4 regions of the Ruegeria sp. AN6 genome follow, and region 4 is predicted to be linked to each of the others. Evidence: riboswitches for the same ligand, from Rfam matches in the RefSeq annotation. Region 4 holds a riboswitch; each other region holds the start of a gene.
The links. A riboswitch is a leader RNA that binds a small molecule or an ion and turns the genes downstream of it on or off. The one in region 4 is predicted to bind cobalamin.
Positions count from the first base shown of each region.

Region 1: linked by a shared signal. The riboswitch ahead of ACR0MQ_RS16310 (DUF4198 domain-containing protein) and the one ahead of ACR0MQ_RS17485 (CbtB domain-containing protein) in region 4 are both predicted to bind cobalamin.
Region 2: linked by a shared signal. The riboswitch ahead of ACR0MQ_RS11580 (hypothetical protein) and the one ahead of ACR0MQ_RS17485 (CbtB domain-containing protein) in region 4 are both predicted to bind cobalamin.
Region 3: linked by a shared signal. The riboswitch ahead of ACR0MQ_RS10970 (DUF1636 family protein) and the one ahead of ACR0MQ_RS17485 (CbtB domain-containing protein) in region 4 are both predicted to bind cobalamin.

Region 1 covers NZ_JBQFWR010000011.1:20,626-26,347, reverse strand. The annotation lists gene ACR0MQ_RS16320 (acetolactate synthase large subunit) at 1-1,017, shown strand, start outside; gene ACR0MQ_RS16315 (aldehyde dehydrogenase family protein) at 1,014-2,399, shown strand; cobalamin riboswitch at 2,512-2,714, shown strand; gene ACR0MQ_RS16310 (DUF4198 domain-containing protein) at 2,845-3,630, shown strand; gene cbiM (cobalt transporter CbiM) at 3,637-4,248, shown strand; gene ACR0MQ_RS16300 (cobalt ABC transporter permease) at 4,245-4,826, shown strand; gene cbiQ (cobalt ECF transporter T component CbiQ) at 4,826-5,608, shown strand; gene ACR0MQ_RS16290 (ABC transporter ATP-binding protein) at 5,605-5,722, shown strand, end outside.
Region 2 covers NZ_JBQFWR010000006.1:101,391-107,112, reverse strand. The annotation lists gene recR (recombination mediator RecR) at 1-49, opposite strand, end outside; gene ACR0MQ_RS11595 (YbaB/EbfC family nucleoid-associated protein) at 114-458, opposite strand; gene ACR0MQ_RS11590 (DNA polymerase III subunit gamma/tau) at 659-2,419, opposite strand; gene ACR0MQ_RS11585 (phosphatase domain-containing protein) at 2,590-3,093, shown strand; gene ACR0MQ_RS11580 (hypothetical protein) at 3,097-3,504, opposite strand; cobalamin riboswitch at 3,592-3,812, opposite strand; gene ACR0MQ_RS11575 (alpha/beta hydrolase family protein) at 3,934-4,791, shown strand; gene rsgA (ribosome small subunit-dependent GTPase A) at 4,826-5,722, opposite strand, start outside.
Region 3 covers NZ_JBQFWR010000005.1:237,652-243,373, forward strand. The annotation lists gene ACR0MQ_RS10955 (FecCD family ABC transporter permease) at 66-1,079, opposite strand; gene ACR0MQ_RS10960 (ABC transporter substrate-binding protein) at 1,081-2,028, opposite strand; gene ACR0MQ_RS10965 (ABC transporter ATP-binding protein) at 2,045-2,830, opposite strand; gene ACR0MQ_RS10970 (DUF1636 family protein) at 2,827-3,183, opposite strand; cobalamin riboswitch at 3,422-3,629, opposite strand; gene ACR0MQ_RS10975 (catalase family protein) at 3,962-5,029, shown strand; gene ACR0MQ_RS10980 (peroxidase family protein) at 5,048-5,722, shown strand, end outside.
Region 4 covers NZ_JBQFWR010000012.1:115,101-120,822, forward strand. The annotation lists gene ACR0MQ_RS17470 (MerR family transcriptional regulator) at 1-159, shown strand, start outside; gene ACR0MQ_RS17475 (transglutaminase-like cysteine peptidase) at 508-1,131, shown strand; gene ACR0MQ_RS17480 (DUF1636 family protein) at 2,277-2,612, shown strand; cobalamin riboswitch at 2,794-3,009, shown strand; gene ACR0MQ_RS17485 (CbtB domain-containing protein) at 3,044-3,214, shown strand; gene ACR0MQ_RS17490 (CbtA family protein) at 3,219-3,917, shown strand; gene ACR0MQ_RS17495 (hypothetical protein) at 3,982-4,485, shown strand; gene ACR0MQ_RS17500 (L,D-transpeptidase) at 4,883-5,545, shown strand; gene ACR0MQ_RS17505 (hypothetical protein) at 5,591-5,722, opposite strand, start outside.

The DNA.
Region 1 (5,722 bases), on a different contig from region 4:
CGAAAACACGCCCGCAGCGCACTGAGCAAGTTCGTGAACGATACTCAGATTCCATTTTTCAATACTCAGATGGGTAAGGGTGTCGTGGATGAGCGGTCCGAACTGTTTTTGGGCACCGCCGCTCTGTCGGATGGTGATTATCTGCACTGCGCCATCGAACGCGCTGATCTGATCATCAATGTGGGCCACGATGTTGTGGAAAAACCGCCGTTCTTCATGGAAGAGGGCGGCACCAAAGTGATCCATGTTAACTACAAGGCCGCGCAGGTCGATCAGGTTTATTTCCCTCAAGTTGAAGTGGTTGGTGATCTGGCGCAATCCATCTCCAAATTGGGTGAGTTCCTGCAAGGACCTTTGGAATTTGACCGCAGCTACTTCCAGCGGGTCAAGAACGAGACCGATCTACACACATCGGAAGGCGCTGATGATCCGCGCTTTCCGGTCATCCCCCAGCGGTTTGTAGCTGACACACGTAAAGTCATGGGGGATTGCGATATCATTGCTTTGGACAACGGTATCTACAAAATTTGGTACGCCAGAAATTATCAGGCCTATCAGCCCAATACGGTTCTGTTGGACAACGCGCTCGCGACTATGGGTGCGGGCTTACCTTCGGCCATGATGGCAGCGAAGCTATATCCTGAGCGTAGGGTTATGGCCATTTGCGGTGACGGAGGGTTTATGATGAACAGCCAGGAGATTGAAACCGCCGTTCGTCTTGGCCTCAATCTGGTTGTTACTGTTCTGAATGATAGCTCGTACGGAATGATCCGTTGGAAGCAGTCGCATGCTGGGTTTGATGATTGGGGATTGGAATTCAATAATCCTGATTTTGTGCAATACGCCAATAGCTATGGTGCGACGGGTCATCGGGTCGAAAGGACAGAAGATCTGGTGCCTACTTTTGAAAAAGCGTTTGAAGCAGGTGGTGTGCATCTGATCGACTTGCCGGTCGATTACAGTGAAAACCAACGTGTCCTCATTGATGAGCTTGCGGCGAAGGTCTGTCTGATATGAGTAATGTTGTTGAAGTTCTGAACCCGTTTGATCTTGAGAAAATCGGCAGTGTCGAGGTTAAAAGCTGGAACGATATCAATGTCATGCTGAATGTGACACACGGTCTGCACCGTGATCGGGGCACTTGGTTGCCTGCTTACAGGCGGATTGAGGTTCTGAAGAATACAGCCCGGATCATGTCCAGCCGCGCGGAAGACCTTGCGATGCTAATCGCCAGCGAAGGTGGCAAACCCTTGATTGACGCGCGCATCGAAGTGACGCGTGCCATTGATGGTGTCGAGCTGTGTATCCATGAGATCGGTCAGATGGCGGGTCGGGAAATACCGATGGATCTGACAGCAGCAGGATTGGGCCGGATTGCCTTTACACAGCGTGAACCCATCGGCGTAGTGGTTGCCGCAAGCGCGTTTAACCATCCGTTGAACTTGATCGTACATCAGGTGGCCCCGGCTGTGGCCACTGGATGCCCGGTCCTCATCAAACCGGCGCTTGATACACCACTGTCATGCGAAGCATTTGTCGACATCTTGTACGAGGCTGGCCTGCCAAAGGAGTGGTGCCATCTGGCGATTTGCCAAAATGATGTAGCTGAACGGATGATCACGGACGCGCGCGTCGGATTCTTTTCTTTCATCGGATCGGCACGTGTCGGGTGGATGCTGCGCTCGAAGCTGGCGCCGGGGACGCGATGCGCGTTGGAGCACGGCGGAGCGGCGCCAGTTATCATCGATGAGACAGCCGACATTGATGCCATGATCCCCTTGTTGACCAAGGGTGGATTTTATCATTCCGGTCAAGTTTGTGTCTCGGTTCAGCGTGTTTTTGCTCCATCAGGGATGGCGGAAACGGTCGCTCGAAAGTTGGCAGAAGCCGCCTCAGCGCTGAAGGTGGGTGATGCCCGTGACGCCAGCGTGGAATGTGGGCCACTGATCCGTCTGGGTGAAGTTGATCGAGTAGAACAATGGGTAGACGAAGCGGTTGCGGGAGGTGCCCGCGTAATGACAGGGGGTAAACGGCTGGGCCGAACGACCTATGCACCGACTGTCCTTCTAAACCCACCGGCTGATGCGAGTGTGTCCACCTCCGAAATCTTCGGGCCGGTTGTTTGTGTTTATGAATATGATGATCTTAGTGCTGCATACGACGCTGCAAACGCTCTTCCTTTTGCATTTCAGGCGTCGGTCTTTACCAAATCCCTGGATACAGCAATGCATGCCGTTCGGTATTTGGACGCCACGGCCGTCATGGTGAACGATCATACTGCTTTTCGGGTCGACTGGATGCCATTCGCGGGTCGCCGTCAATCAGGGTACAACACCGGCGGTATCGGCTATACCATGCATGACATGACGCAAGATAAGATGGCTGTAATACGGCTGTGATGAAGCTGTCAGGATCGATCCGATACTGATCGAGCGAATTAGGGTACTCTAATTTCGCAAATGGCCTGCTTAGTGACGGAAACGATTGTTGACCGCGCTTTGCATGTTCTGGCATGAACACGCCATGTTCGGTTCCGGGGGATTCCCCCGGAAGCAATAGGGAATGTAGTGCGGTGCTCTTCGCGCCAAATCTGCAACTGCCCCCGCAACTGTAAGCGGCGAGCGCGGCTGACAATGCCACTGGGTTATCCCGGGAAGGCCAGCATAGCGCTTTGACCCGCAAGTCAGGAGACCTGCCGAACACGCGCCCTCGGAAAGGGTGCTCATTGTCGGCGACGGGGTGTGCGCTGTATCCGTTTGTCTCGGTCGACGAACGGACGCGGGCCCTCCCCAAGTCAAATCCAAATATGTGCCGGGGAAGGCGCGACCTGAGAAGGACTGAGTTTTGAAGAAATTGTTTTTGGCAGCCGCAGCTGCTGCAGTGATGCCTACGTTTGCGAGCACTCATTTCCTACTGGAATACACAGAAAACACGATGATCGAGCGACCCGGTGATGTGCCGGTAAAGCTGATATTCTGGCACCCGTTTGAAGCCGGTCATGTGATGACGCTTGAAAAACCGGAAGAATTCTATGTGATCCACAACGGCAGTAAAACCGATCTGCTGGACACATTGGAAGAAACCACATTCGACGGCCCAGACAACAGCGCCAAGGCGTTCAAAGGCTCGGTCCCGGTGAAGCGTTCGGGCGACTATGTGGTGGTGACCGTTCCTGCGCCCTACTACGAAGAATCTGAGGATATTTATATCCAGCAGATCACCAAGGCCTATCTGAACCGAAATGAATTGCCCACCGACTGGGATCAGCCGCAAGGTCTGGCAACAGAAATCCTGCCGTTGAACAAGCCCTACAACATCATTGCGGGCTCAACTTTCACGGGTCGCGTGCTGAGCAAAGGCAAACCAGTTGCAGGGGTCGAGATTGAGATCGAATACATCGCCGCCGCCCCTGACCTGAAAGGCACGGGCGCCGCTGCACCGACGGTGTCACCGCTGCCAGGTGGTGCACTGGTCGCGATTTCGGACGAGAATGGCTATTTCAGTTTTGGTGTACCCAAAGCTGGTTACTGGGGTTTCGCCGCTTTGGGCTCTGGTCCGAAAACCGAGCATGAAGGTAAAGAGCTGAGCCAGGATGCCGTGATCTGGATCCGCGCCTGGGATCTGGAGTAAATCCTTATGCACATTGTAGATGGTGCTCTTTCGAACCCTGTCGTAATCGGCGGTGCGATCGCTGCTGCAGGCGGGATTGCAATGGGGCTGAGGTCGCTGGATCTGGATCGCATTCCCACAGCGGGTGTTCTGTCAGCCAGTTTCTTCGTTGCTTCGCTGATTCATGTGCCGATTGGCCCATCTTCTGTGCATCTGATCCTGAACGGCCTGGCAGGGCTTTTACTCGGTTGGGCCGCCTTTCCGGCCTTGTTTGCCGGGCTACTGCTACAGGCTGTTTTCTTTGGATTTGGTGGACTGACCGTTTTGGGGATCAATACCGTGAACATTGCTCTGCCAGCGGTACTGACCTGGATGATCTTTGGCCGCCTCATCGCCCGAGGCCCGCCCATTCAGGGGGCGATTTGGGCCGGTATCGGGGGGGCGTTCTCAATCGCAGCCACAACCGCGTTTGTTGCCATTTCACTGGCGATGTCCGGTGACGCGTTCCTGCCTGCAGCTAAGCTGGTGTTTTTCGCCCATATACCGGTTATGGGCATAGAAGCCATGCTTACGGGGTTTGCCGTGATGTTGGCGCGCAAGGTGAAACCGGAACTGTTCAAAAAGGCGGTTTTAACATGAAACAACTGGTTGTTATTGCCACACTGATGCTCACACCGATTTCGGCCCTCGCACACAAGGTCATCGCGGGGGTTTTCCCCGCTGGCGAAGCGATCGAGGGTGAGCTGGGGTTCTCCAATGGCGATATGGCAAGCGACCAGGAAGTTTTCGTCTACGGCCCCGATGGTGCTGAACTAGGTCACACCGTTACCGATGGGGACGGGTTCTTTTTGTATATCCCCACAAAACCTGTTGCGCATACCTTCAAGGCCGATCTTGGCGCGGGCCATGTGGCTGAAGTGACCATGTCCGCAAACGAGGTGGCCGAAATCATGGGAGTTGCCGCTGAGGTTGAGGAGATCGGTGCTCAGCCGACGACTGTTGCAAGCGTTGGAACCGTGATGGTTGCGTCTCTGTCCGATCAAGAACGCGCCGCGATCGCTAAAGTGGTGCGCGACGAAACCCGCCCCTTGCGCCGAGAAATTGCCGCCTATCGCGAACATAACGATATGCAAAGTATTTTGGGGGGCATCGGGTATATCGTTGGTCTCTTTGGTGTCGGGTTCTATTTCGCCGCACGTCGCAAGTTGGCCGCCTGATGGCACATGCGCTGGAACCCCAGGCCAAAACTCTGGCCGAGGCAGGTGGGATTGAGCCCTACGGGGTGATCGTGGATTTGGATCCGCGGATGCGCATCGTAATAACATGTCTCTTTGCCGTCCTCACCGTTGCACTAAGTTCAATCCCGTCATTGTTGATCGCGCTTTCAGTTTCGATCGGGCTGTTGCTGATGTCGCGGTTGCCCATTCGCCGAACTCTCAAACATATGGCGATGATGGACAGCTTTATCATCTTCATGTTGGTGCTTTTGCCATTCTCCATGCCCGGAGACACCATGTTCAACCTCTTTGGATTTGCGGCAAGCTGGCAGGGGTTCTGGAAAGCCATTGAGATCGCGCTGACAGCAAACGCCGTGATACTGGCGCTGATGGTCCTGGTAGGGTCGATGGAGCCTGTCACATTAGGTCATGCATTGCACAAACTTCGCTGCCCGGAGGTGCTTGTGCATCTGTTGATGTTCACGATCCGCTATATCGAGGTGCTGCGCGAAGAGTACCTGCGTCTGCGCGGCGCGATGAAGGTCAGAGGTTTCCGTCCGGGCACCAACTGGCACACCTATCGCAGCTTTGGTTATCTGGTCGGTATGATGCTGATCCGCGCCATTGAACGTTCCGAGCGCATTCTGGACGCGATGAAGTGCCGAGGGTTTTCGGGCCGACTTCTGTTGTTGCAGGAATTTACCCTGACCCGACGGGATTATTGGTTTGCCACGATGATGTGTGCGATTTGTGTCAGCCTTCTCATTCTGGATTTTCAATGACGATCCTTAAGCTCGAAGACATTTGCTTTTCGTACCCGGGTCAGGCCCCTGTTCTGGACGGAGCATCGCTGCGGCTTGAATCCGGCCAGCGGTTGTCGATTGCAGGTCCAAATG
Region 2 (5,722 bases), on a different contig from region 4:
GCTTGGCCATAAGGTCGATCAGATTGTCGATGTCGCTGTTCGAACTCACCGCGAAGCTCCTGCAAAGAGGCCGGGTAAGTAAGCCCCGGCCATTGATCCGTCAGGAGGGTGTATCAGAACGGCAGCTTGATGTCTGCGGGCAGACCCATGCTTTCGGTCAGCTTGGCCATTTCAGCCTGCGAGCGCTCCTGCGCCTTGGTCTGGGCGTCCTTGATCGCAGCGAGGATGAGATCCTCGACCACTTCCTTGTCATCGCCGTTGAAGATCGACGGGTCGATATCCAGACCTTTTAACTCACCCTTGGCAGTCGCGGTGGCTTTGACCAGCCCGGCGCCAGATTCACCGACAACCATCAGGTTGTTCAGCTCTTCCTGCATCTCGGTCATCTTGCTCTGCAAGTCCTGTGCAGATTTCATCATTTTGGCCATGTCACCCAGGCCGCCGAGTCCTTTAAGCATCGGTAATCTCCTGTCACTCGATTTGAGGCCTAGATACGAAGCGTAACCGCGCGACACAAGAGGTCAGGACACTCCCGCCCGTCGTCAAGACCTTTGACAAGACCTTTCCTCGGTTTGGCCCGGGCAGGATCGTCGGCGTCAGCCGAGGAGCCGTGGCGGCACGGGAGCACCTGGCTGAATTGAGGAGATCGCTTACAGGATCAGTCTTCCTCGAACGGATCCCATTCGTCATCTACTTCGGGCAGGGCTTCAGTTTCGACCTGAGCAGCGCGTTGCTCGGCTGTTTCGATGCTTCTGATCCGCGCTTTCGGGAAATGACTCAGAACCGCTTGCACCAGTGGATGCTTTTCCGCTTCGGCTTTGAGAGCCAGATCAGCAGCATCCCGAACTTCCGCAATTGTCGGAGCGTCGCCTTCTGAGACAATCGATACTGCCCAACGGTTACCCGTCCAGCGCTGCAGCGATGCACCCAACCGTTGAGATAGATCGGTCGGGGCATTGTCGGTCGGGGTAAATTCAATCCGTCCCGGTTGGTACGACACGAGGCGTACCCCGTTTTCGACCTCGACCAACAGTTTCACATCCCGGTTGGCACGGATTAATTCAACCATATGTTCAAAAGTGGGATACCGCGCTAGTGCTGCCTGTACGTCCTGAGCCAGAGCAGCACTCGGTCCGCCTGCATTCCCACCGATGGCTGAAGAGGTATAGGCCGGTCGGGCAGAGGCCTGTGGCGCAGGGCTCGCCTGGCCTGGCACTCCGATGCCCGATCCTGGCCCGCCATTGGGGGGTGGAGGTGCATCCTTTAAGCGCTTGATCAGTTCTTCCGGACTTGGCAGGTCGGCCACATGGGTCAGGCGGATCACAGCCATTTCTGCAGCCATCATGGCGTTGGGTGCAGCCGAGACCTCTTCCAGAGCTTTGAGCAGCATTTGCCACATGCGGGTCAGAACACGCATTGGCAGCGCTTCGGCCATCTGTTGGCCTCGGGCACGTTCGTCGGGTGAAACGGTTGGATCTTCGGCGGCATCAGGGGTGATTTTGACCACCGAAACCCAATGGGTGATCTCAGCCAGATCGCGGAGCACAGCCAGAGGATCAGCACCTTCTGCATATTGTCCGCTAAGTTCGGTCAAAGCACCGGCCGCATCACCGCGCAGGATCATGTCCATCAGATCCAGCACCCGACCCCGATCCGCCAACCCGAGCATGGCGCGCACCTGATCTGCGCTGGTTTCACCCGCACCGTGCGAAATCGCCTGATCCAACAGCGAGGTTGCGTCACGGGCGGATCCTTCGGCGGCTCGGGTGATTAGCGCCAATGCGTCATCGGCGATCTGTGCTTTCTCGGATTCAGCGATCTTGCGCAACAGGCCGATCATATCTTCGGGTTCGATCCGCCTCAGATCGAAACGTTGGCAGCGCGACAAAACCGTGACCGGGACCTTGCGGATCTCGGTCGTGGCGAAGATGAATTTCACATGCTCGGGTGGTTCCTCAAGCGTCTTGAGCAGCGCGTTGAAAGCGCTGGTCGATAGCATGTGGACCTCGTCGATAATGTAAATCTTGTAGCGTGCGCTGGCGGCACGGTAGCGGACACTGTCGATGATTTCACGGATGTCGTTCACACCAGTCCGGCTGGCGGCGTCCATCTCCATCACATCGACGTGGCGGCCTTCCATGATGGCTATGCAATGCTCGCACTGACCGCAGGGTTCTGTGGTGGGTTTACCTTCGCCATCAGGCCCGATGCAATTCATCCCCTTCGCGATGATCCGGGCTGTGGTTGTTTTACCGGTGCCACGGATGCCGGTCATGATAAAGGCCTGAGCGATCCGGTCCGCCTCGAACGCGTTTTTCAGTGTGCGTACCATCGCGTCCTGACCGACCAGATCGGCAAAGGTTTCAGGACGGTATTTGCGGGCAAGAACCTGGTAGGCGGGGCTTGGCGTATCGGTCATGTCTGCTCTGTCGGATTCGAGTTACGCCGCAGCGTAGAGGCCCCCGCTGCCCGCGTCCACAGCAAGCCGCGAGGATTTTCATTTTGGATTGCCGGCCGACGCGGTTAATATCGTACAGTCTAAGACCAGCCAGAAAGATTTTCTGATCAGCGTTTCGGGGGGAGCGTAGAATGGCTCAGATTGTTATCCATGCACTTCAAGTGGGCGGGGGCACGCTTGCGTTAACTTCAATGCCAGGGCGAGGAGGAGACTATTCCGGTGATCTTGATGCGGTTACCGGATGGAAGCCCGGCCTTATTCTGTCAATGACTACCGAGGTCGAGATGATCCTTGATGGCGCCAGGGATTTTGGGGCCGATGTTCGCAGCCGCGCTTGTCGCTGGGTTCATCTGCCAGTCGAGGATTACGGTATACCCTCCGACGACATTGATATGCGCTGGGTGGATGCCAGCGAGTCCGCTCGCCACGCATTATCGGGTGGAGGCCGGGTACTAATCCACTGCAAAGGCGGATGTGGCCGCTCTGGTATGGCTGTATTACGCTTGATGGTCGAGTGTGGAGAGCACCCGGACGAGGCATTGAAAAGGTTGCGAGCGATACGCCCATGTGCAGTTGAAACCGACGCGCAGCTGCGCTGGGCGACTGCGCCTGCCAGTGTCTTGGTAGCCGAATAGCGATCAAGCCGACGGACGGTATTCAGCCTGCGCCCGAGTACTTCCGCCCAGGGTTAACACTTCCAGCATCGCGCAAGGCGGTCGGGACAAGGTGCCTGCAGGGATGGGGTGCGAGTCCGTGCCAAACATCAGGTCTGCATAGCTGTCCAGATGGTCGATCGCGACGTCTGAATCCGCATCACAGAACACTCGGGTTTCTTCGGGACCGGAGCGAAATCGGGCGGTGCACCCACTAGCGCAATGAGTCAAATCGCAGCTTCCTTCGATTCCGAATCCTGCGGTGGTAGTGGGGCCAGCTTTTCCAACCGAAGTGGCCAGTGCCCGTGCCATTCGTGCCAAAGCGGGGCAGTTTTTCCCGGTCCGTTGGCAAATTGTTGCCGAGAATTTATGCGTGTTGGTCTTCCAGATCATTCATGCGCCCTCCGCGCAGGGCAGGGGCATCAATCAGGAGGGACAGCATGCATGCGGTCTTGCCCTGCCCGGACACCCCGCCCGAGTTTCAGTTTCGATTTGATGGCAGGTCTCCTGACTTGCGGGTCATTGCTTTGCCGACCTTCCCGACCTTCAAGGCCAGTGGCATTTCGACATCGCTCTCCGCTTACAGTTGCGGGGGCAGTCTCGGACTGGGTTCGTTCCGGTTTTATCCGGGCAGAACCGCACCGTGTTCCCTTTTCATCCCGGCCCAGTTGGGCGCGAGAACCATCACGTCATCGCTAGCGGTACAATCGTTCGGGAGTCAAGAAGATTGATGATGGCATGTGACGCACGGTCCAGCCACGTCAACCTTGACTCGGCGCGCCTTGGGTGAACTGATCGGTTCAGTTGATTTCAGAGGGCACCATGTTGGACACACAGCAAGCGGTTGTCACCGAGGACATTCAGTTTCAGTCCGGCCCGGCAATACTGTCGGCACGGCTCTATCACCCTGTCGCAAAACCAGACAAAGTTGTTGTGATCAACGGCGCAACCGGTGTGCCCAGAGATTACTACCAGCATTTCGCAAGTTGGCTTGCAAAAGCGCACGGCATGGCCTGCCTTACCTATGACTACAGGGATTTTGGTCACTCTCTGACAGGCTCACAAAAGCAATCGCGTGTCACCATGGCGGATTGGGCGCTGATCGACATTCCGGCTGCACGGACCGAAATGCGGCGGAGGTTTCCACAGGCTAAGCTTTGGAGTATCGGGCATTCTTTGGGCGGGATGTTTGGTCCGGTCCAACCCGATATCGATCAGATCGACAGGATGATCTGTGTCTGTTCCGGTCTGGTAACGCTGAAGGATCATCCTTGGCCTTACCGCGCTTTGGCGACGTTGTTCTGGTACGGTCATGCGCCCCTGGCGGTAAATGCGCTCGGGTATTTGCCTGGGAAGGCTTTGGGTTTTGGAACAAATCTGCCTTCCCAAGTTTACTGGCAATGGCGCAAATGGTGCACAGCGCCCCAAAGCTATGTACCCGAAATCGGAGATACCTTGCCGGCTAACCGCTGGGCCGACATGGGCAGGCAAGTTGACATATTCGCCTTTGAGGATGATCAGGTTGTGCCCCCCCAGGCGGTTTGGCGGCTTGCCGATCTCTATGTTTCAGGTGCGCGGCGCCATCTGCTTTCGGCAAATGAATTCGGGTTATCCGAAGTCGGCCATATCGGCGCGTTTGCCCGGCGAAACGCTGCCGTTTGGCCCCGGTTGATCTCCTGAAAAGCTGGGCACCGGTAACCGGTGCCCAGAAAGGTCAAAGTCCCTTGCGGGATTTTTTCTCGTGCATCACGCTGCGCACCATTTTTCCAAACGCTTTATCGCGTGAGCGTGCCTGCGCCACCGAAGCCGAATTGTGCTGATCTTCGCGACGCAGCTTGCGCCATCGGTCCAGCCGTGCGGGATCAAGTGCCCCGGTTTCGATTGCAGCCTGTATCGCACAGCCGGGCTCGGTGTTGTGCTGACAATCTGAGAATCGACAGTTCATGCTCAGGTCCGAGATATCAGAGAACACCTCGTCCACACCCTCTTGCGCGTCCAACAGGCGTAACGCACGCATGCCGGGTGTATCGATCAACCAACCTCCGTTGCTCATTCGATGTAGCGCACGCGCTGTTGTTGTGTGCCTGCCACGCGCATCATCTTCGCGAATGCTTGCGGTGGCTTGATCCTGCCCGGTCATCCCGTTGGTGAGTGTCGTCTTGCCAACGCCAGAAGATCCGACCAGGGTGCTGGTCTGTCCTTTCGGGCACCACGACAGGACCTGTTCGATATCGGACTGATCCAAGGCATTTACGGCCAAAACTGTCAGAAACGGGGCCAGTGACTGGGCCTGTTCGACATAAGCAATAGCGTTGTCGCAGGTGTCCGACTTGGTCAGAACGATCACCGGATAGCTGCCTGCCTGATGGGCCAGCGCAAGATAGCGCTCTAGTCGGGGCAGGTTGAAGTCGGCATTGCAGGAACTGACGATGAACAGCACATCCACATTGGCCGCGATTAACTGTGCTGCGACGCCTGTGCCCGCAGCCCGGCGCTGCAGCAGGCTGCGCCGTTCCAGAACACTGCGTATGCGTTTGTTTTCATCGGTCAGCACCCAATCTCCGACGGCAAAAGCACCAGTTGGTTGGTCTGGACAGAGTAGGGGAGTCTC
Region 3 (5,722 bases), on a different contig from region 4:
CCATCAAAAAGCGGAGGTGCTATTAAATCCGGAAAGCGATAGCTGCGGCTGTTAGTCACTTAAATTCACTGCTGGTTTCTTGCTGTTCTGAACAAAAGTAAAAATACAAAAACCGAACCTATGGAAGTCGTGACAATCCCTACTGGCAACTCCTGTGGCGCCAGCAAAAGCCGGCTGAGAATATCCGAACCGGTCAATAACGCAGCGCCAACAATCGCGGCAGTCGGTACAAGGTGGCTGTGCAAAGGTCCCGCAATTCCGCGGGCTATGTGTGGCACCATTAGGCCAACAAATCCGATCACACCCGCCACCGAGACAAAAACTGCAGTTGCCAAAGCTGCCGTGAAAAACATGCTGAATCTCAATCCCTGAACAGGGACCCCAAGAGTTGCTGCGGTTAAATCCCCCGTAAGCAGCGCGTCCAACCAACGACTGCGATACAGCGAATACGTTAGGATCAGGATCAGCCCAACACAAACAAGGGGAAACGTCTCCCAGCGGGCCAGGCCCAATCCACCTAACATCCAGAAGATCACCGAGTGGGCAGCGCGGTTGTCACCCGCAAATATCAAGTAGTTGGTGATGGCTGAAAACAGGAATGAAACCGCCAATCCTGCCAGGATTAGTTTCTCTGGCGCACTTGTGCGCAAACCGTGAACCAGGGCCAATACAACGCCCGACGCGACGAGCCCTCCGCAGAAGGCGGCGAGCGGCAGTGTCCAAAAACCCAGCACATCTCCGGTTACGGTGATGACAAACACCGCACCTGCGGCGGCCCCCGAAGACAAGCCAAAGAGAAATGGGTCGGCAAGATCGTTGCGAGTCGTGGTTTGTAGGACAACGCCAACGATACCAAGTCCAGCGCCTATCACAGCGGCGAACAATGCACGGGGCAACCTGAGATCAAACACGATCCGGTGCATCGGAGACATCTCGCCGTCGTCGATACCCGTGCCACGCATAATAGCGGTAAATGTCTCAGACACCGGGATCGAGGTGGTTCCGCAAATCGTGGAAACCAGCACAAGGGCGGCCAAAATAGCCGCCCCCAGCAGAAGTGTTAGGCCAAATCGGCCCATATCAGTTGAGGCCCGGATGCATCGCTTGAGCCATTTTCGAGATTGCCTCAATATTTGCGGGGCCAGGTGTCAATTCTTCGTACCGCAAGCCGATCCAACGCTCATTCTTGACGGCATCTGTCTGCGACATCACCGGATGCTCTTGCAGGAATTTGAAGGTATCTGCTGCGCCGTTGCCGGTCTGATAATCCAGCAGCACCAGGAATTCGGGGTTAGATGCGGCCACGGCTTCCCAGGAACTACGGCCCCAGCTTGTATCCATGTCATGGGTGACATTCTCACCACCCGCCGCAGCGATCATAGCATCGGGAATGGCAAACTTCCCAGCAGTGAACGGTGCATCCGCCGGACCATCCAACAAGAAAACTCGAGGCTTCGGCAGCTCGGTCGTTTGCGCTTCGATCGCGGCCAATTCGTCTTTCCATTCACTCACTAGCGCCTCGGCCTTGTCCTCGACCTGCATAACCTTGCCAAGACGCAGAACATCGTCAAACAGCAGGTCCATGCTAGACTCGGGGCGATCCTTGTCCAAATGCACACAGCTTTCTGTCAGGATCATGGTTTTGATCCCGAAGGGTTCCAATGTGTTTGGTGTCACATCCCCACCCGGTTTCATTCCATAATACCAGCCCGCGAAAAACAAATCTGGGTCCGCTGCGACGAGATTCTCAACAGTGGGGTATTTCGGCGCGAGCTCCGGAATGTCACCCCGCAAGGTATCGAATTCCGGGCTGGTCTTGTACCAGCCGGTGATCCCGGTGAGGCCGACGATCTTGTCCTGTAGCCCCAAAGCAAAAGCCATATCCGTCATGTTCATGTCATGCACGACCAACCGTTCCGGCAACGTCTCAAACACAAGGGGTTCGCCGCAATTGTCCACGGTGACTTCCTGCGCTGCAGCGCTGCTTGCAATGGCAGTGACCAAAGCCACGGACCAGATGTGTTTCATCAATATTCTCCTGAGTTTATGTAGAAACAGTGGTTCTTCGGATATCAAGAGCCGGTATCACGCGACCCTCATGGTGAAAGCACAGATAATCCACGCCAAAGGTTTCACGGACCCGTTCGGGCGTCAGAACTTCGGCGACCGTGCCAAATCCGGTCAGGCGCGTGGATTTCATCAAAGCAACATGTGTAGCGAATTCAGGGATCATGACCAGATCGTGCACGATCATTACCACTGTGACCCCAAGATCAGCGACCAGCGATAGCATCCGCCCCTTTGCGTCTGGGTCCAGATGATTGGTGGGTTCATCGAGAAACAGCAAAGAGGGGTTTTGTGCCAAGGCGCGCGCAATATGCGCACGCTGACGCTCGCCCCCAGAAAGCTGAGCCATCCGCTTTTCTGCCAATGGAGCCAGATCAGTGAGGTCAAGTATCCGGTTCAGTTCGCATGCATGATCTTCGGCCGAGCGATCTGCGCGAATGGGAATCTGACCCAATGCCACATAATCACGCAGTGACAGACGCCCGTCAGGAAATTCCTGCTGGCTGACAACGGCTATCATGCGGGCGCGTTCTTTTGCGGATAGGTGCTTGAGGCTTTGTCCATTCATACGCACATCCCCCAATGCCAGTGCCTCGGCACCACAGAGTAGATTCAAAAGCGTAGTTTTACCTGCCCCGTTCGGACCAGCGATCGCAAGAATAGCGCCTTCGTCCAAGGTGAACGAAACGCCTTGCAACAAGATATCTCCGTTAAGCGCGTAATATTCCAGATTTTCGGCAATCAGAAAGCTTTGCTTGGTCATAGCGCTTCCTCAAGCTCAATACGCGGCAGGCGTGAGAGAGTTTTTGTGAACAATGCCCGTGGCCGATCAGTGGCATTTGTCCAACCATCGCCACTCCGCAGATACTGATGGGCAAATTCAACGATCGCGTCCAAATCTTCATCTGTAGAAATGTCACCAAATAGATATTGTGCTTTGCCACGGGCCTGAAAGCCGATGGTGGTTGGCCCTTCACAACCCGCCATACAATTCACAGAGCGGATCACAAATTCCCTCGGCAATCTATGCTTCAACGCCTGGGGTACTTTGTTTGCACTTTCGCCACTTCTGCAGCTCGCGCAGACAAGAAGGATATGATCAACATTGTTCGTCATCTCGCCACCGTTTATTGCGCAATTAAGGTTTTTGTAATGTTATATCGTAACGCTTTAAATATTCTGAACACCGCTTTGGGCACCCCGCGTCGGCGGTTCACGTTGTCGACAATGTATTGATCAGCGATTTTCGCATTTCTCACTCCGCTTGTTTCCAAGCGCAGACGGGAGCTGCCAGTCGTGTGCACACGTGTGAAACGTGTCATCAATACCTCCTTCCAGGACGCCCCGCCCCGGGTTGGTTGAACAATTGATGGCAGGTCTCCTGACTTGCGGGTCCGCGCTTGGCCAACCTTCCCGACCCTTGGGGTCAGTGGCTATTTGGCATAGCTCACCGCTTACAGTTGCGGGGGCAGTTACGGAATTGGCGCCGCTTGGCATTCCTCACCGTATTCCCTTTTCATCCCTCTGACGTATCGTTGGGAACCATCTGCTGCCTGAGTGCCCGAGATCAAGAAATGCGTCAATAACTTTCTCCAAGCTTAAGTCTTCGAAGGTAAGCCAACGCAATACTAGCGAATACGGCGCCAACCGTGTCCGTTTTGAAGTCGTAAATCGATGGATCCCACCCTACCAACTATTGACCGGTAGACTTCATTCTGATGCGAAAACGGCTGTTTGAGATCAAAAGGAATGAGGCAGTAAGGCTGCCATAAGTCACTTCATTTGAAAGAAAAACCAAAAAGGGTTAATCTGCGGGCATTTAGAAGGGGTTGGCTGTCAGATTTCTTTGTAGAGGTTAATTATTGCCTGGGCTTGCTCGGGAAAAGGGGGTTCGTTGACACATTATTTGCCAAACGCTTCACCAGAAGACGTGGTTGACGATATCATCGACCAGAATTTTGAAGCGATCGCGAAGTGGAAAGGTCGAAGGTTAAGAGCGCAACATGGGCGCAGCCATGGGTGTGTCAAAGCCACTTTCACAATCCGGGACGATCTGCCGGAAAGGTTGCGCCATGGCCTTTTCGAAAAGGCAGCAAGTTATTCTGCAGCAGTTCGCTTTTCCAACGGTGCGCATCTGGACGATCGTAAAACCGATGCCCATGGAATGGCGGTCAAACTATTTGATGTGCCGGGCACCAAACTGATCGACGTCGAGGCACTTTCACAACTCAACATCTCGCAAATCAGCGATGAGTTCGACTTTGTTCTTGTCGATCGGGACACTTTCCCCAGCTACCTTTCCGACGATTATGAACGGCTAAGCAGCCTGATCGCCACACTGCAAGCCCTACAACACGCGGCAAATAAGCGTCGCAGCTGGTCATTGAAGCTGATCGTTCGAGGGTTGGTGGCCCTGTTTCGCGCATTTGCCACACAAAAAGGCAGGCGACGCCTTCAGACTGCGAGCGATTTTGCCTCCAACTACATGCAGTCGCCATTCGAGGCGCATTTCTGGTCAACGACGCCCTATCGGCTGGGGACTGACCTGACAGTACGATACCTCGCCCGCAGCGTTCGACATAAGGTAGCAACTAAACCGGTGGACGAGCATGACGGCATCAGCCTGAAACTCCGTCAGGACGTCGCCAGTGACGGCAATCGATTTGAGTTCTGTATAATCGAACCACCGCGTAACGATGGCGACTTCGATCCGCTCGATAACCGCGTCAGATGGGCCTGCGATCCAAAGCCAGACGCACCACTTGACCCGTTTCATCGCACGGTTACACCCATCGCAGATATTACCATCGAAAAAGATGCAGAATTTGATCCGCTCGATGGTGATACCCTGTCATTTTCGCCATGGCGTGTGACCGCCGAGCACAAACCTCTGGGCCCGATCAACGCAATCCGGCTTAAGACTTACCTCAGCCTCGCCCGCGCCCGTTTTCCAAACCGATGATCAATTGGAGCCATTTAGATGCTGAATATTGATGATCTTATCAATCTTGGGTTCAAGATCGCACCACGCACGACAAGCTATATCTCAGCCATGAGGCTTGCGAATGCAGCGCGGGTGCACCGGCCGCGGCCCTATACATTGGGTGCGGACTATACCAGCTGGCCAGGCGTCTATTCCAACCGTTGGATTGGTCGTCACACAACGCCCGAAGATCCTTCGCCGATCCTGCCATCGGAAAGTGAAGTGGCCGACTTGTTTCGCCGAAGAACTCAGATAGATGGCAGCCCGCTTACCTTGTCGTGCCCGCAAGGCACGACCGTTCTTTTCATCTCGGTCGCGCAATGGTTCACCGACAGCTTTCTGCGGACCTTCGGGCCAACCGGACCGTTTGATCAGACTGATTCAAACCACGAAGTCGATCTTTGCCAGATCTACGGGTTGAATGATTTTCAAACTGATATGTTGCGCGAAAGAGACCCCGAAACAGGCGAAATGACCCACCGACTGGCGTTTCGGATGGATGCGAACGGCGAGATGTGGCCACCGAAGCTGTTCCAGAAAGATCAATCCGGTGGAGTTAAGCTGGCCCCGCCATTTGATGGCAGTCTCGCCGAGGGTGATAATGCCGCGCGGCCCCTGCATGATCCTTGCAAGCTGCGTAACTCCTTGAAACGCGCACATCCCGAGCTGACG
Region 4 (5,722 bases):
AAACATCTCGACAAGGTCAGGTCAAAGATCGCCGCTCTCCAACGGCTGGAGCAAGCATTGGTAGAACTTGTGCAGACCTGTACTGAAGGAGCAGCATGCCCCCTGCTAACGGCGTTGCTCAACGAGCCTGTCGTCAAAGATGTCATTAGCGGTCACTAATTGCAGCGCCCGGAAAAACCGAAACTGCCTGTCTCAGTTTGGGGAGGAGCGGCTTCATTGTCCCAGTATTTCGTAACCTTAAGCGATGACGGCCGATCTGTGTTGTATTTTTGTTGAATGAGAGAATTGCGATCAGCTTACCCTCTAGTTCGCGCTGTTAGCTATGCCGGACTGGTGATGGCGTGGATGCTCTGATGCTGTCAACTAAGGAAGAAATACCAAAGAATCTGCAAATTTTTGCCGCTTTACCCCTAGAGGCTAAGAAGCAGTTGCAATGCCTCAAGGCACATGAAGGCTTGGAATAAAATACATTGGCCCCGGAAGTTTGGATACCTTCGAGGAACGAGCATGGAGAAGGCAGATATGACAAATCCCACGTTAGTTCAGAGAATGTTATCGAAAAACCTGCTGGGTTATCTCCCAATGATCTGTTTTATATGCAGCTTTTTTGTGTCTGCCGCTACATTACAAGCCTCTGAGCTTCCCTCGATCGGTCTTGACAGAAAGATTGAAGCGCCATCCGGTGCCAAAACACTATGCAAAGATTACTCTTGGGCGTGCGCGAGCGCTCGTAGTTCTGGTCTGTCCGTGGCACAAGAAAATCAGATCGTTAAAACGATCAACACGCGCGTCAATCGGAGAATCCGTGCCGTTTCGGATCAAAGCCAATACGGGACAAAGGAATACTGGACACTGCCGACGCAAGGGTCAGGAGATTGCGAAGACTTCGCTTTGCAAAAGAAGTTTGAACTTGTGCAGAACGGTGTGGATCCTACGAAGCTACTAATCGCGACCGTCTTGGACACCAATCGCAATGGCCATGCTGTTCTAGTCTATCGCTCGAGTGAAGGCGATTTGGTTCTGGACAATGTTACCAACAGGATCAAAACGTGGAAGGAAACAAGGTATCTTTTCCTACGAATACAGGACCCGATTCACCCTGATCGTTGGGTACAGGTTTCTAGCGGCTAAACCATTGGGTAGACATTGGTTGCCTCTCGCAATTGATGTCACGACCTGCATTGTTCTGGGCGCATAGTTGAGTTTCGATGCTCAGTCCGACTCGTCCATCTGCTTGTGTTTGCACCATTGCGTGTGAACGAATTCGATCCGCGCGCCAGATATCTCGGAGGTGTCGTATTGGCCTACTGTTGGGATTCCGCAAGCCATACACGTAGACAATGGGCGCGTTTCCGCAGCGAAACCTTCCATTTGACCCGCTCAGATTGGAGTATCTCCGTCAAGTAAAGGCCACCGGGTCGAGCGCGTTACGGCGAAGATATCGAACGCCTGATTAGGACGACCATGGAGGCCGTTCATCTACTTTAGGGAAGAACGCAATTATCCCCCAAGGATAAGGGGAAATGCGACGGCTCCGGCACTGCGTCGATGACATTGGAGGAGTTCGAAGACTGGCTGCACCCGGAGATATGCCGTTATCACAACACCCATCACACCGGGTTGCGGCGAGAACCGATGGCGGCATGGGCGATCCTCGGTTGTAGTGACGCAGACAGAAAAGTTGTTAATGCCGAGGCGTTTCGCATCAGCGTACTTCCTTTTGAATGTCGTCGGTTGTCGCTACGCATTCAGTCCCATGATCGGTCGTGGTAACCGAAAGGTAACCATCAAGCACGAACCCCGCTATATGTCCCGGATCTAGACTGTAATTGACGATAGAACGAACCTAGTTACGCGCAACAAGAACCTGTCGCGTCTCGGAATTCGCCTTGGGAGGCGCGGTGCGCGCGGACCTGAAAATAGGCGTGTCATGGCGAGCCGATCCCGGAGGCAATGCTGTTTCAGATTATTGAAGAACAAAGATGTTTCGCGTGAGCTGTTTCCACTTCATCGCCTACCACCTGCTTCAGCTCAGTCTCACGTAGAAACTTAAAAATTTTTTCGTCTGATGGTTGCTTCTTCGCCCTGCCAAATCCCCGTCTCGCACTCGGTGTATTTGCAAAGTTTTCGAGGGCTAGGGCTCATGTGTCCTTCCTGCCTGAGTATGGACTCTTTTCCAGACTTAGAGTCAAAACACGTATTGAAACTGAGCTAACAACCGACCAGCAAATATGAAATCTCAGATGGAAGTTCTCGATCAAGGATCAGCCTGACGCATGTGCCTACCTAACCTCACGCTTTGCAGAACCTGCCGCGACGCGGATTCCACCCTTTATGATCAATTAGCCGCAACGCTGGAGGCATCGGGGGTGCAAGCCGAGTTGCAGCAAGTGGATTGCATGTCCGGTTGTCACCGACCACAGACGTTGGCGGTGCGACAAAGCGGCAAGACCGCCTATCTTTTCGGTGAGGTTACGGTTGTCGATCTTCCGGACATAATGATCTTCATGCGGATGTATGAGGACAGTACTGACGGCGACTTCGCTGACGCCAGGAAGCTAGGTAAGCTACGTTTCAAGGCGATTGCACGTATACCGGCACAAAAAAGATAGCCAACATGCAACTTGCCGACCAAAGCTCCGGTGTCGAGTTTTCAGCTTACAGTTTGTGTTTTTCGACTTAGCCTTCTGCACTGAACGGCTAAAATCTAAACCAAGCCTGCCATTACCTAAGATTGACCGCTGCAGAATACTATGATGTCGCTTTCGTACTTGACGGAACAAAGCACTATGGAACAATAAAGGCTTCTACGGTGTCCAAAGGTGCCTACGCACTGGGACTGAAACGGGAATGAGGACGGTGCACCAAACTACCGCACTGAAGCCTTGACCGCCCCCGCGACTGTGAGCGGCGAGCGGCCTTCCAATACCACTGGCGTAATGGCGCTGGGAAGGGGGAAGTCTGCTGTGACCTGCGAGTCAGGAGACCGGCCGTAGGATGGACACAACATATGCCGTCGGGTGTGACGGCGAGGAGGATTAAAATGACGACAAAAACGATCAAGGCATCCGCCGCTGGCGCATCCTTTCTGCCTGCAGTATTCGCCGTGGTTCTGGGTCTAGGGATCATTACCGTGACTGGCCATGTTCAGGCTTCTGGCCTGCATGACGCGGCTCATGATGTGCGCCACGCAACTGGCTTCCCCTGCCACTAAAACAATGTTCAGTCGTATTCTGACCAGCGGCTTGTTCGCTGGTGCAGCAGCGGGGCTGATTGCCGCCCTTCTGCAGTTGTATTTCGTGCAGCCAGTGCTACTTCACGCCGAGCTCTATGAGGGCGGCGACCTGGTGCATTTTGGCGCTGATCCCGTAACTGCGCATCCCGACCTGCCCGGCATGTTCGCCGAGCCGATGCGCGATGGTCTCAGCATTATCTTCACCATGCTTACCTACACCGGCTATGCGCTAGTCCTGGCGGCGCTGATGTCAGTAGCCGAACGTCAGGGGCATGAGATCAACGGCCGCACCGGCCTGCTTTGGGGTCTTGCGGGCTTTGTCGCCTTCCACTTTGCTCCTGGCTTGTCACTGGCTCCAGAAGTTCCCGGCGTAGCGGCAGCAGATGTGGGAGTGCGTCAGATCTGGTGGACGGTCACCGTTGCCGCAGCCGGCGTAGCCATGTGGCTGATTGCCTTTGGAGGTAACCTGGTAAGCTACCTGATTGCGGCCGTGCTGCTAATGGTACCGCATATTATCGGGGCCCCTGAGCCTGAGAGTTTCTCTGGGCCGGTTCCGACCGAGATCGGGGCGCTTTTTGCTGCCCGGGCCTTCGGCATCGGCATGGCCGCCTGGGCACTCTTAGGCAGTTTCACCGGCCACTTCTGGCAGACAGAAGGCAAGCGCGCAGGCGCTGCAGTCTGATCGCGCTCCTCCATTGCTACCCCGCTGGTTACACCGGCGGGTTTTTTTTATTGAGGATGACAAGATGTCCCGTTCTCTTGCTCTCTTTGCCATCGGACTTGTCTTTGGCGGCGGTGCTGGCTTTGTGATTGCCGCCAGCAGCGGTAGCACCTTTGAGAGCCATGACCATACTGACCCGGCCCAACACGGCGGCAACATGGAGATGGCAGCGCACGACCACTCCGCTGCCACTAATCTGCCTGCCGACAGCGACGCCCCCAGTGTGGCGATCCAGATGATTAAGGATCCTATGGCGGGCTGGAATCTGCGTGTGACACCGCAGAACTTTCGCTTTGCTCCGGAAAATGCCTCCACGGCTGACGTTCCAGGCGAAGGTCACGCGCATGTTTATATCAACGGCGAAAAGCTGGGCCGCCTTTATGCCAATTGGTTACACCTTCCGTCGCTCCCCGATGGCGATGTTGAAGTAAAAGTTTCTCTCAATGGCAACAGCCACAGCCCTCTGATGGTTGAGGGTGTGCCCGTGGAGGCCAAAGTGACCGTGCAGCCTGACGGCGATGACTCCTGATTGACATTCCTGGCTGAGAAGACAACTACGCGGATTCAGCGGGTCTAAGCGGCAAGTACAGCGTGCGCGCGGGTTTTTGCCGCTCTGTATCCAAGGACAGATAAGCTGTTGCAAAGCCGCGCCGAATTCCCGTCTTGTTCCTTTGGCTTGCATCGTCGGAAACCGAAAACATGAAGCAACTACAATGGGCATTTCGGTTCTTTCCATTGCTTTTTTGACCCAGTCCAAAGCAAACTCGATCAAATCAGAGTTCACGCCACCGCGCACCTGATCGACTGGATAAACTAAGCGTTACCTGAAACCTCTTGAAGCTCTAGCTGCTAGAGGCTCTATAATTGGAATTTGATCGCAAAATTGCGAAGCATGCACATTACACTTGTGAACCGGGACGAGACCAATGCTGACAAGGCGTCATTTCATTCAAACCACCACGGCACTGTTTTCGGCGTCTGCGGCCAGTCCTTTGATTGCCAAGACGTGGCCAACCGCGTCGCAAAAGGACTATTGGGACAGCCAAGTCACTCCATTTGGTTACAATCCATCAACTTCAAATCCGTGGGGCGTACATGAGCGGTTTTTGCCACGACGCGTCGCGGCGAATGATGGTCTGGTTCCCGGTGATATCCATGTCGATGCAGTCGCGCGCTATCTCTATCATATCGAGGAGGAAGGGACCGCAATGCGTTATGGAGTAGCGATCGCGCGCGGGAATCTTTACGAGCCCGGAACCTATGTTATCCGGCGCAAAGTTGAGTGGCCACATTGGACGCCAACTGCTTCAATGATTGAGCGCAACCCCGAATATGCGGAATTCAGGGATGGCATGGAACCCGGACCAAGCAACGCTCTCGGCTCTCGCGCTCTCTATCTATATGTCGGAGATCGAGATACATATCTCAGAATTCACGGTACGCCTCAGCCCAGAAGCATAGGTGGTCGTGCAAGTTCTGGTTGTGTTCGAATGATCATGGCCCATATCAATGATCTCTACCCAAATGTAAAAACCGGCTCGACCGCTTTCCTTTACTCGGCAGAAGATAGCGTCTCAGCTCGGTCATAGAACGTCGGGGCAGCGCAGGTGGACGCGGCCGCCCCTTTTTATTGATCAGGCGTCGCGCGCGGCGCAGATCGGAGCGCCATTTGTCGCGCGCAATGGTACCAATGTCGTCTCGACAGGTCCGCTGTGCTCATACCAGAAGCAATTGTCTTCTGGCAAAAGGCGTGCCGTAGCCAGATC